3 regions of the Nocardioides aromaticivorans genome follow, and region 2 is predicted to be linked to each of the others. Evidence: riboswitches for the same ligand, from Rfam matches in the RefSeq annotation. Region 2 holds a riboswitch; each other region holds the start of a gene.
The links. A riboswitch is a leader RNA that binds a small molecule or an ion and turns the genes downstream of it on or off. The one in region 2 is predicted to bind glycine.
Positions count from the first base shown of each region.

Region 1: another riboswitch for glycine. It lies ahead of gcvP (aminomethyl-transferring glycine dehydrogenase); the one in region 2 lies ahead of gcvT (glycine cleavage system aminomethyltransferase GcvT).
Region 3: another riboswitch for glycine. It lies ahead of gcvP (aminomethyl-transferring glycine dehydrogenase); the one in region 2 lies ahead of gcvT (glycine cleavage system aminomethyltransferase GcvT).

Region 1 is NZ_JACBZM010000001.1:4,553,881-4,557,146, forward strand. Features, by position in the region: gene ftsR (transcriptional regulator FtsR) at 1-427, shown strand, start outside; gene BJ993_RS21830 (bifunctional nuclease family protein) at 586-1,056, shown strand; gene BJ993_RS21835 (MerR family transcriptional regulator) at 1,230-1,829, shown strand; glycine riboswitch at 1,853-1,954, shown strand; gene gcvP (aminomethyl-transferring glycine dehydrogenase) at 2,034-3,266, shown strand, end outside.
Region 2 is NZ_JACBZM010000001.1:2,553,460-2,556,725, forward strand. Features, by position in the region: gene BJ993_RS12010 (NADP-dependent oxidoreductase) at 1-617, shown strand, start outside; gene BJ993_RS12015 (SDR family NAD(P)-dependent oxidoreductase) at 663-1,430, shown strand; glycine riboswitch at 1,519-1,625, shown strand; glycine riboswitch at 1,626-1,718, shown strand; gene gcvT (glycine cleavage system aminomethyltransferase GcvT) at 1,764-2,894, shown strand; gene gcvH (glycine cleavage system protein GcvH) at 2,915-3,266, shown strand, end outside.
Region 3 is NZ_JACBZM010000001.1:2,264,861-2,268,126, reverse strand. Features, by position in the region: gene gcvP (aminomethyl-transferring glycine dehydrogenase) at 1-1,240, opposite strand, end outside; glycine riboswitch at 1,285-1,382, opposite strand; gene BJ993_RS10660 (MarR family winged helix-turn-helix transcriptional regulator) at 1,760-2,251, shown strand; gene BJ993_RS10655 (IclR family transcriptional regulator) at 2,343-3,158, shown strand; gene BJ993_RS10650 (gamma-glutamyl-gamma-aminobutyrate hydrolase family protein) at 3,190-3,266, shown strand, end outside.

The sequences.
Region 1 (3,266 bases), 2.0 Mb from region 2:
GACCGTGCCGACCGTCGCCATCGGCTCCGACGGCATGCCGGCACCGGAGTCCTTCCGTCGCAGCGACAAGCTGCGGCTATCGCGCAAGGAGCTCATCAAGGTGGCCGAGATCGACGAGGCCCTCCTCGCACAGCTGGAGGAGTTCGCCCTCATCACGCCGTCGGCGACCGGGCACTACGACACCGACGCGCTGGTGATTGCGCAGACCGCCAGCGAGCTGGCGGACTTCGGCATCGAGCCCCGCCACCTGCGCGGCTTCCGGGCGGCCGCCGACCGCGAGGTCGGGCTCATCCAGCAGGTCGTCGCCCCCCGCCGCGGCCGCGACGCCGGCGCCGCCGCGCGTGCCGAGGAGGCCGTGAGCGAGATCGCCGCCCTGTCCGTGCGGCTGCACGCCACCCTGGTCAAGGCGGGCCTGCGCCGGATCTGAGGGCCGGCGGGTCGCGGGGATCCGGCGAGGCCGCGGATTGGGCAGGAACTGCAGCTCCGGGCGTTGGATTGTTGCGGTTTGGTCCCAAACCGCAACACCTGCGCGACCCCCACGCAGCCACCACTCCCACCTCATCCCACCCCGAGTAGTGTTGAGGCATGCGCGAGGTGGATGTCCTGGGAGTCCGGGTGGAGATGCCGTCCAACCAGCCCATCGTGCTGCTGCGCGAGACCGTCGGGGACCGCTACGTGCCGATCTGGATCGGCGCCGTGGAGGCCACCGCGATCGCGTTCGCCCAGCAGGGCGTCGTCCCCCCTCGACCGCTGACGCACGACCTCATGAGGGACCTGCTCGCGGCGACCGGGGGAGAGCTGTCGGAGGTGCGGATCACCGACGTGAAGGACGGCGTCTTCTTCGCGACGCTGGTCCTGGCGTCGGGTGCCGAGGTGAGCGCGCGCCCGTCGGACTCGATCGCCCTCGCCCTTCGCACCGGTACGACGATCTACTGCTCGGAGGAGGTCCTGGCCGAGGCGGGGATCTCGGCGCCGGCCGAGGAGGAGGACGAGGTCGAGGCGTTCCGGGAGTTCCTGGACCACGTCTCGCCCGAGGACTTCGAAGCAGGACAGTGACGGGAGTTCCCTCAGCCTCAAGTTGAGGCTGAGGGTTTTTGACGACACGCCCGGCGACGTCTTTGACCGGCCCGTCATCGGCGCCGTACCTTGAAGAGTCGAATGACAGCCGTGCAATGCCTGCGCGACCACCCCTTGATCACCCACCTGATCGAACCCCTGCGGAGGACCCCGTGAACGAGCAGCAGCCCGAGAAGGTCGGTCAGGACACGGCCGCGGCGACCGCTGCCGCCGAGGAGCAGGGGCTGCTCTTCACCGACGACGTCTCCCCGCTGCCGAGCGACCTGGGCTACCGCGGTCCGACCGCGTGCAACGCGGCCGGCATCACCTACCGCCAGCTCGACTACTGGGCGCGCACCGGCCTGATCGAGCCGAGCGTGCGCGGTGCCAAGGGGTCCGGCTCGCAGCGCCTCTACAGCTTCCGCGACATCCTGATCCTCAAGATCATCAAGCGCCTGCTGGACGCCGGCATCTCGCTGCAGCAGATCCGTACGGCGGTCGGGCACCTGCGTGAGCGTGGCACCGACGACCTGACCCAGGTCACGCTCATGAGCGACGGCGCCTCGGTCTACGAGTGCACCAGCAACGACGAGGTCATCGACCTCCTGCAGGGCGGCCAGGGCGTGTTCGGCATCGCCATCGGCGGTGTCTGGCGCGAGATCGAGGGCACCCTCGCCCAGCTGCCGAGCGAGAGCGCCAGCGACACCGAGCAGGCCGAGGACGTGGCCGGCGACGAGCTCGCCGCGCGTCGCGCTGCGAGGAACGCCGGCTAGGCGTTGTAACCTGTAGCTGCTGTTCATCCCGCACGGGAGAGTCAGGACACGTCGCTGACGTGGGCCTGCGCCGAAGGGGCAATTCCTCCCCGGAACCTCTCAGGCGCCCGGACCGTGCGGAGCAGGCAACTCTGGAGGCGCAGCGACGCGCCGACAGAGGGGGAGGGCTCGATCCTTTTCGATCCCGAGGAAGCCTGCCTGCTGATGAGTGCCCCCTTCGTCAACCGCCACATCGGTCCCGACAACGACCAGGTCGCGACCATGCTCGACCGTCTCGGCTACGCGTCGATCGACGCGCTCATGGACGCGGCCGTGCCGAAGTCCATCCGGTCCGGCGAGGAGCTCGACCTGCCGGCGGCCGCCGACGAGGAGACCGCCGCCGCCGAGCTGCGCGCCCTGGCCGCGGCCAACGTCCCCGGTGAGCCGATGATCGGCCTGGGCTACCACGCGACCGTGACGCCCGCCGTGATCCGCCGCAACGTGCTCGAGGACCCGAGCTGGTACACCGCCTACACGCCGTACCAGCCGGAGATCTCGCAGGGCCGCCTTGAGGCGCTCATCAACTTCCAGACGATGGTCTCCGACCTGACCGGGCTGACCACCGCCGGCTCGTCCCTGCTGGACGAGGGTACGGCGGCTGCCGAGGCCGTCGCGCTGGCGTTCCGCGCGAACCGCAAGGCCTCGGGCCCGTTCGTCGTCGACGCGGACGCGCTGCCGCAGACCATCGACGTCGTGCGCACCCGCGCCGAGGGCATCGGGATCGAGATCGTGGTCGCCGACCTCACCGAGGGCCTGCCCGAGGGCGATGTCTCCGGCGTGCTGATCCAGTACCCCGGCGCCTCCGGCCGGATCGCCGACATCAAGCCGGTCATCGACGCGGTCCACGAGCGGGGCGGCCTCGCGGTCGTCGCCGCCGACCTGCTCGCGCTGACCCTGCTCGAGGCGCCCGGCACGCTCGGCGCCGACGTCGTGGTCGGCTCGGCCCAGCGCTTCGGCGTCCCGCTGTTCTACGGCGGCCCGCACGCCGGCTTCATCAGCGTCCGCGAGGGCCTCGAGCGCCAGCTGCCCGGGCGCCTGGTCGGCGTCTCGGTCGACGCCGAGGGACGCCCGGCGTACCGGCTCGCCCTGCAGACCCGCGAGCAGCACATCCGCCGCGACAAGGCGACGTCCAACATCTGCACCGCCCAGGTGCTGCTCGCCGTGACCGCCGGCATGTACGCCGTCTACCACGGTCCGCAGGGCCTGAAGGAGATTGCGGCCGACATCCACGGCCTCGCCCGCCGGGCCGCCGCGTCCCTCGAGGCCGCCGGCATCGAGGTCGTCAACGACACCTTCTTCGACACCCTCAACGTCCGCGTCCCCGGTCGTTCCGGTGCGGTCGTCACGGCCGCCCGTGAGGCCGGCATCCACCTGCGGCCGGTCGACGGCGACACCGTC
Region 2 (3,266 bases):
TCGGGCCGATGGGCCTGACGGCGTACGCCGGCCTCGCGGTCGTCGACGGCCTCAGCGGCGGGCGGGTCCTGTGGGTGTCGGCGGCCGCCGGAGCCGTCGGCTCCCTGGTCGTCCAGATCGCCCGCAACCTCGGCCACCGGGTGGTCGCGAGCGCCGGATCGGACGAGAAGGTCGCCTGGCTGCGCGACGACCTGGGCGTCGCGGCGTTCAACCACCGGTCCGAGCCGTTGGGGGAGGCGCTGGCACGCCTGGCCCCCGAGGGCATCGACCTGTACTTCGACAACGTCGGCGGCGAGCACCTCGAGGCGGCGCTCGACGCGATGACCATGCACGGGCGCATCGCCCTGTGCGGCTCGATCTCGGACTACGAGTCGGAGCCCACCGGTCCGCGCAACATCTTCCTCGCGACCGCCAAGCACCTGACGCTGTCCGGCTTCCGCGGCAGCCTGCACCTCGACCTGCTCGAGGAGATGCAGCAACGGATGGCCGGCTGGATCCGCGACGGCCGGCTGGTCGCACCCGAGACCGTCTACGACGGCCTCGAGCAGGCCCCGCGCGCGATGGCGGACATGCTCGCGGGCCGCACGACCGGCAAGACGCTGGTCCGCCTCGGCTGAGTCGACCTCGACCGGCCGCCACCACCAACGAGAGGAAGCACCACCATGGGTCGTTTCGACGGGCGAGTCGCCGTCATCACCGGAGCAGCGCGCGGGATCGGGTTCGGCACCGCCACCCGGTTCGCCGAGGAGGGCGCGTCGGTCGCGATCGTCGACCTCGACGAGACCGCGGCCGCCGAGGCCGCCGCGAAGCTGCCGCTCACCGAGGGTGCGAAGGCCATCGGCGTGGGCGCCAACGTCTCCGACGGCGCGTCGGTCGACGCCGCCATCGAGCGGGTCGTCACCGAGCTGGGTGGGATCCACGTCCTGGTGAACAACGCGGGCATCACCCGCGACAACCTCCTGTTCAAGATGACCGAGGAGGACTGGGACCTGGTGATGGGGGTGCACCTCAAGGGTGCGTTCTTGATGACCAAGGCCGCGCAGAAGCACTTCGTGGAGCAGAAGTACGGCAAGGTCGTGAACATCTCCTCGATCTCGGCGCTGGGCAACCGGGGGCAGGCCAACTACTCGGCCGCGAAGATGGGCGTGCAGGGCTTCACCCGCACCCTGGGCATCGAGCTGGGCCCGTTCGGGATCAACGTCAACGCGGTCGCGCCGGGCTTCATCGCGACCGAGATGACCGACGCCACCGCGGCCCGGCTGAAGATGGACGTCGACGAGTTCCGCCGCCTCAACGCCGACGCCGTCCCGGTCAGGCGGGTCGGTCAGCCGGACGACATCGCGGCCGCGGTCACCTTCCTGTCGGCCGACGAGTCGTCGTACGTCACTGGCCAGACGCTCTACGTCGACGGCGGCGCCAGCATCGGCTGACGCAGGCGTGCCGTCCGCGCCGGAGGGGAATGGGACCCGGGCGGCCACGACCTGTAGCCTCGCCGCACACAACTCCACACCGGCCGTTCGAAGCCGCAGCAGGAGAGACCCCGCCTGACCCGATGGGTCGCGACGGGGCGCCGTAGGAGCAACTCTCCCCGAGAAACTCTCAGGCCCCATCACTGCGCGGCGAGGCAACTCTGGAAAGACAGGACCCATGTCCTGCGCCCACGGTGCAAGCCGCTCGTCGCGGTGAAGCTCTCAGGCACCCATGACAGAGCGGGGAGGCAGACCAGCAGGGTGCCGTGCACCCTCGACCCCGGGAGCCTCCGCATGGCAACGAACGACCCCACCCCGCGCACCACCCCGCTGCACGCGGTCCACACCGCACTGGGCGCCAACTTCACGGACTTCGCCGGCTGGCAGATGCCGGTCCGCTACAGCTCGGAGCTCGCCGAGCACCGGGCCGTGCGCACGACGGCGGGCCTCTTCGACCTCACCCACATGGGCGAGATCGAGCTGACCGGCCCGGGTGCCGGCGCCGCGCTCGACCACGCCCTCGTCGGTCGTCCGTCGGCGATCGGCGTCGGCCGCGCCCGCTACTCGATGATCTGCGCCGAGGACGGCGGGATCATCGACGACCTCGTCGTCTACCGCCTCGCCGAGGAGCACTACCTCGTCGTCGCGAACGCCAGCAATGTCGCCGTCGTCGCCCCCGAGGTGGCCGCCGGCGCCGACGGGTACGACGTCGAGGTCCGCGACACGTCGGAGGAGTGGGCGCTGCTGGCGGTCCAGGGCCCGGCGTCGGCCGCGATCGTCGCGGAGCTGACCGAGCTCGACGTGCCGTCGCTGAGGTACTACGCCATCGACGCCGGCACGGTCGCTGCCCCTGACGGCGCAGTCGAGGTGCTGCTCGCGCGGACGGGCTACACCGGCGAGGACGGCTTCGAGGTCTACTGCCGGCCGTCCGACGCGGAGGCCGTCTGGGCCGCGCTGCAGCAGGCGGGGGAGCCGCACGGCCTCGTCCCCGCGGGCCTCGCCTGCCGCGACACGCTGCGCCTGGAGGCGGGGATGCCGCTCTACGGCCACGAGCTGAGCCGCGACACGACGCCGTACGAGGCCAACCTGGGCCGGGTCGTCGTCCTCGACAAGCCGGACGGCTTCGTCGGGCACGAGGCGCTCGCGAAGCGCAAGGAGCAGGGCCCGGAGCGCGTGCTCGTCGGGCTGGTCTCCACCGGCCGCCGCTCGCCGCGCGCGGGCTACCCGGTCGTCGACCCGGCCACCGGCGCCGAGGTCGGCGAGGTCACCAGCGGCGCGCCGTCGCCGACGCTGGAGAAGCCGGTCGCGATGGCCTACGTGCCGCCGCACCTCGCGGCGCCCGGCACCCGGGTCTCCGTCTTGCTGCGCGGCTCCCTCGAGGACGCCGACGTCGTCGAGCTCCCCTTCTACACCCGCAACCGCTGACCCACCTCGAGGAGAAGACGATGAGCAACCCCACGAACCTCCAGTACTCCGCCGAGCACGAGTGGGTCGCCCTCGACGGCGACACCGCGCGTGTCGGCGTGACGGCCTACGCCGCCGACGCTCTCGGCGACATCGTGTACGTCGACCTGCCGGCCGTCGGCGACACCGTCACCGCGGGCCAGACCTGCGGCGAGCTCGAGTCCACCAAGTCCGTCAGCGACCTCTACTCGCCGGTGACCGGCGAGGTCGTCGAGGTCAACGAGGACGTCGACGGCGACCCGAGCCTGGTCAACAGCGACCCCTTCGGCCGCGGCTGGCTCCTCGTCGTCAAGGTGACCGCCACCGTCGACCTGCTCGACGCTGCCGCGTACG
Region 3 (3,266 bases), 290 kb from region 2:
CGACCGGGCGCAGCAGGATGCCGGCGGCGCGGGCGCGGGCGACGACGGCAACGGCGTCCGCGACCTCGACGACGACGGTGTCGAAGAAGTGCCGGTTGACCCGCCGCACGCCGCGCACCTCCAGCTCGGAGGCGATCTCGGCGGTGCGGGCGTGAACCTGGCCGGCGATCCGGCGCAGGCCGTCGGGCCCGTGGTAAACGGCGTACATCCCGGCGGTGATCGCCAGCAGCACCTGCGCGGTGCAGATGTTCGACGTCGCCTTGTCGCGGCGGATGTGCTGCTCGCGGGTCTGCAGCGCGAGGCGGTACGCCGGCTGTCCGGACGCGTCGATCGAGACACCGACGAGGCGGCCCGGCAGGTGCCGCTCGAGGCCCTCGCGCACGGCGATGAAGGCGGCGTGCGGGCCGCCGTAGAACATCGGGACGCCGAGCCGCTGCGTCGACCCGACCGCGATGTCGGCGCCGATCTCGCCGGGCGGCGTGAGCAGGGTCAGCGCGAGCGGGTCGCAGGTGACCGCCACCGCGGCGCCCCGGCCATGTGCGTCGTCGGCGAGCGGGCGCAGGTCGCGGACCTCCCCCGAGCAGCCGGGGTACGACGCCAGCAGGCCGAAGAAGTCGCCCTCCGGGAGCGGCCCGTCCAGGTCCACGAGCTCGACCTCGAGCCCGACCGCCTCGGCGCGGGTGCCGATGACGGCGAGCGTCTGCGGCAACGTGTCCGCGTCGACGAGCACCCGCGGGGACTTCGACCGCGACGCTCGGCGCATCAGCAGGATCGCCTCGACCACGGCCGTGGCCTCGTCGAGCAGCGAGGCGTTGGCCGTCGGCAGGCCGGTGAGGTCGCCGACGACGGTCTGGAAGTTGAGCAGGGCCTCGAGCCGACCCTGGCTGATCTCCGGCTGGTAGGGCGTGTACGCCGTGTACCAGGCCGGCGCCTCCAGCAGGTTGCGGCGGATCACCGGGGGCGTGATGGTCGGGTGGTAGCCGCAGCCGATCATCGCCACGCCGACGTCGTTGCGGCCCGCCAGCGCGGCCAGCTCTGCGAGCGCCTCGGCCTCGCTGGCCGCGGGCGGGAGCCGGAGCGGCTCCGGCGACACGATGCCGGCCGGCACCGCTGCGGCCATCAGGTCGTCGAGGCTCGAGTAGCCGATCTCGGCCAGCATCTTCGCCTGCGCGGCAGCGTCGCTGCCGATGTGGCGCTCGCTGAAGGGGGTCCCGAAAGGGGTGGGGTCGTTCGAGGACACGGAGGCTCCCGTCGTCGAGGGTGCACTGCACCCTGCTTCGCTTGCCTCCCCGCTCTGTCATGGGTGCCTGAGAGCTTCACCGCGACGAGCGGCTTGCACCGTGGGCGCAGGACACGGGTCCTGACTTTCCAGAGTTGCCTCGCGCGAGCAGTGATGGGGCCTGAGAGTTTCTCGGGGAGAGTTGCTCCTACGGCGCCCCGTCCCGACCCATCAGGCCAGACGGGGGCTCTCCTGCTTCGGCTTCGAACGGCCGGTGTTCAGTTGTACGTCGCCCACACCGTAGCCGAGCCTCGTCACGCCCGGCACCGACTGTCTGGCAACACCCACTGGAGCACGGCCCGGCCCGCCGTGGCCAGGACGCTGTGCCGGACCGCGGAACGCCACGTGCGGTCCGCCTCGTCCGGTCTCCACCGAAACCCGCGCGGTTCTGGGGCGTGGAACGTCACGCTTCCCAGCTCCCGACGCCCGGACTTGGATGGCCAGATGCCCCTTCCGACCGCCCGCGGAAACTGAGCCCGCATGAACGGCCAGGTCGGCAACTCGCCCTTTGACTTCGCTGCCGCCAGCCCGTTGTCCGACCTCTTCCGAGTGGCCAACGCAGTCCGCTCCGAGCTCACCAACCGCGTCCTGCGCCGATACGACCTGACCTGGACCGGGTTCATCGTCCTCGCCGTCGTGTGGAACTCGGACGGCGTCGAGACCCGACACGTCGCCGAGTGCGCCGACGTCTCGAAGGCCACGCTGACCGGGGTAGTGAAGACCCTCGAGGGCCGAGGGCTGCTCCTCCGGGAGGGCGACCAGCGGGACCGTCGCCTGGTCCGGCTCCGCCTGACCGACAAGGGCACCGCGCTGACGGAGCAGGTCCATCCCGAGTTCCACGCCGTCGAGTCCGCGATCATCAGTCAGCTCTCCGGCCGCAAGGTCAGCGCGCTCACCCGCACCCTGCGCGACATGCTCGACGCCGTCGAGGGCCACGTCGACACGCCAGCCACGACACGTGCCGGCGCCTGACCGGCCACTTCCTGGCTGGCCCCGCGCCTCTGTGGCACCGGTTCCGAAGTTGGGGGTGGCGCAGCACACATCAACGGCGTACGGTATTGGTATGAGGGCACGACCATTAGACGTATCAGTCCCCACTCTTGAGCACAGCACTCCTGACGGCGGGTCTGTCGGCAAGGCGATCTCGCTCCTGACCGCGTTCGGCGACGCCGCAGGCGGCGCGACCCTCACCGAACTCGCGCACATCGCCGGCGTTCCGAAGTCGACGGCCCATCGCCTGCTCGGTGTGCTGCGCGACGCTGGGCTCGTCGACCGGGACGGCATGGACTGGTACCTGTGCGCTCCGATGCTCCGCCTCGGAGCAGTGGCCCTGCGCGGCGGAGCGGGCGTCCTGCGCGAGGTCGCGCTGCCGTACCTCTCCGAGCTCTACGAGCTCACGCACGAGAACGTCCACCTCGGCGTCCTCGACGGCACCGACGTGGTCTACCTCGACAAGATCTACGGGCACCGCTCCACCTCGACACCGTCGCGCGTGGGCAGCAGGCTGAACGCACACACCTCCGGCCTCGGAAAGGCCATCCTGTCCCGGTCGGACCGGACGGCCGTCAAGCGCGTCCTCGACGGTGGACTCCGGCCGACGACGACGCGATCGATCGCGCTGCCGGGCATGTTCCTCCGTCAGCTCGAGGCTGCGCGCCAGGAAGGGGTGGCGTTCGACCGCGAGGAGTGCCGGGAGGGTCTCGTCTGCGTGGCCGCCCCCATCCTCGGCCCGTCCGGTCGGGCGGTGGCCGCCATCTCGGTAGCGGGCTCCGCACGAACCCTGAAGATCGACGCCATCGCGAGCGCCGTTCGCAACGCCGCGGTCCAGGTCTCCCGGAAGGCCGGGCCGGACGTCGACCTGATCGCCACCGGCACGTGACCTCCGCATCCGAACCATCGAAAGGACGCCCGTGAACCTGCGGACCCCACCTTCGCTCCCCCAACCGTTGATCGGCGTCACCGGCCAGTACCGGTACGGCCACGAGGT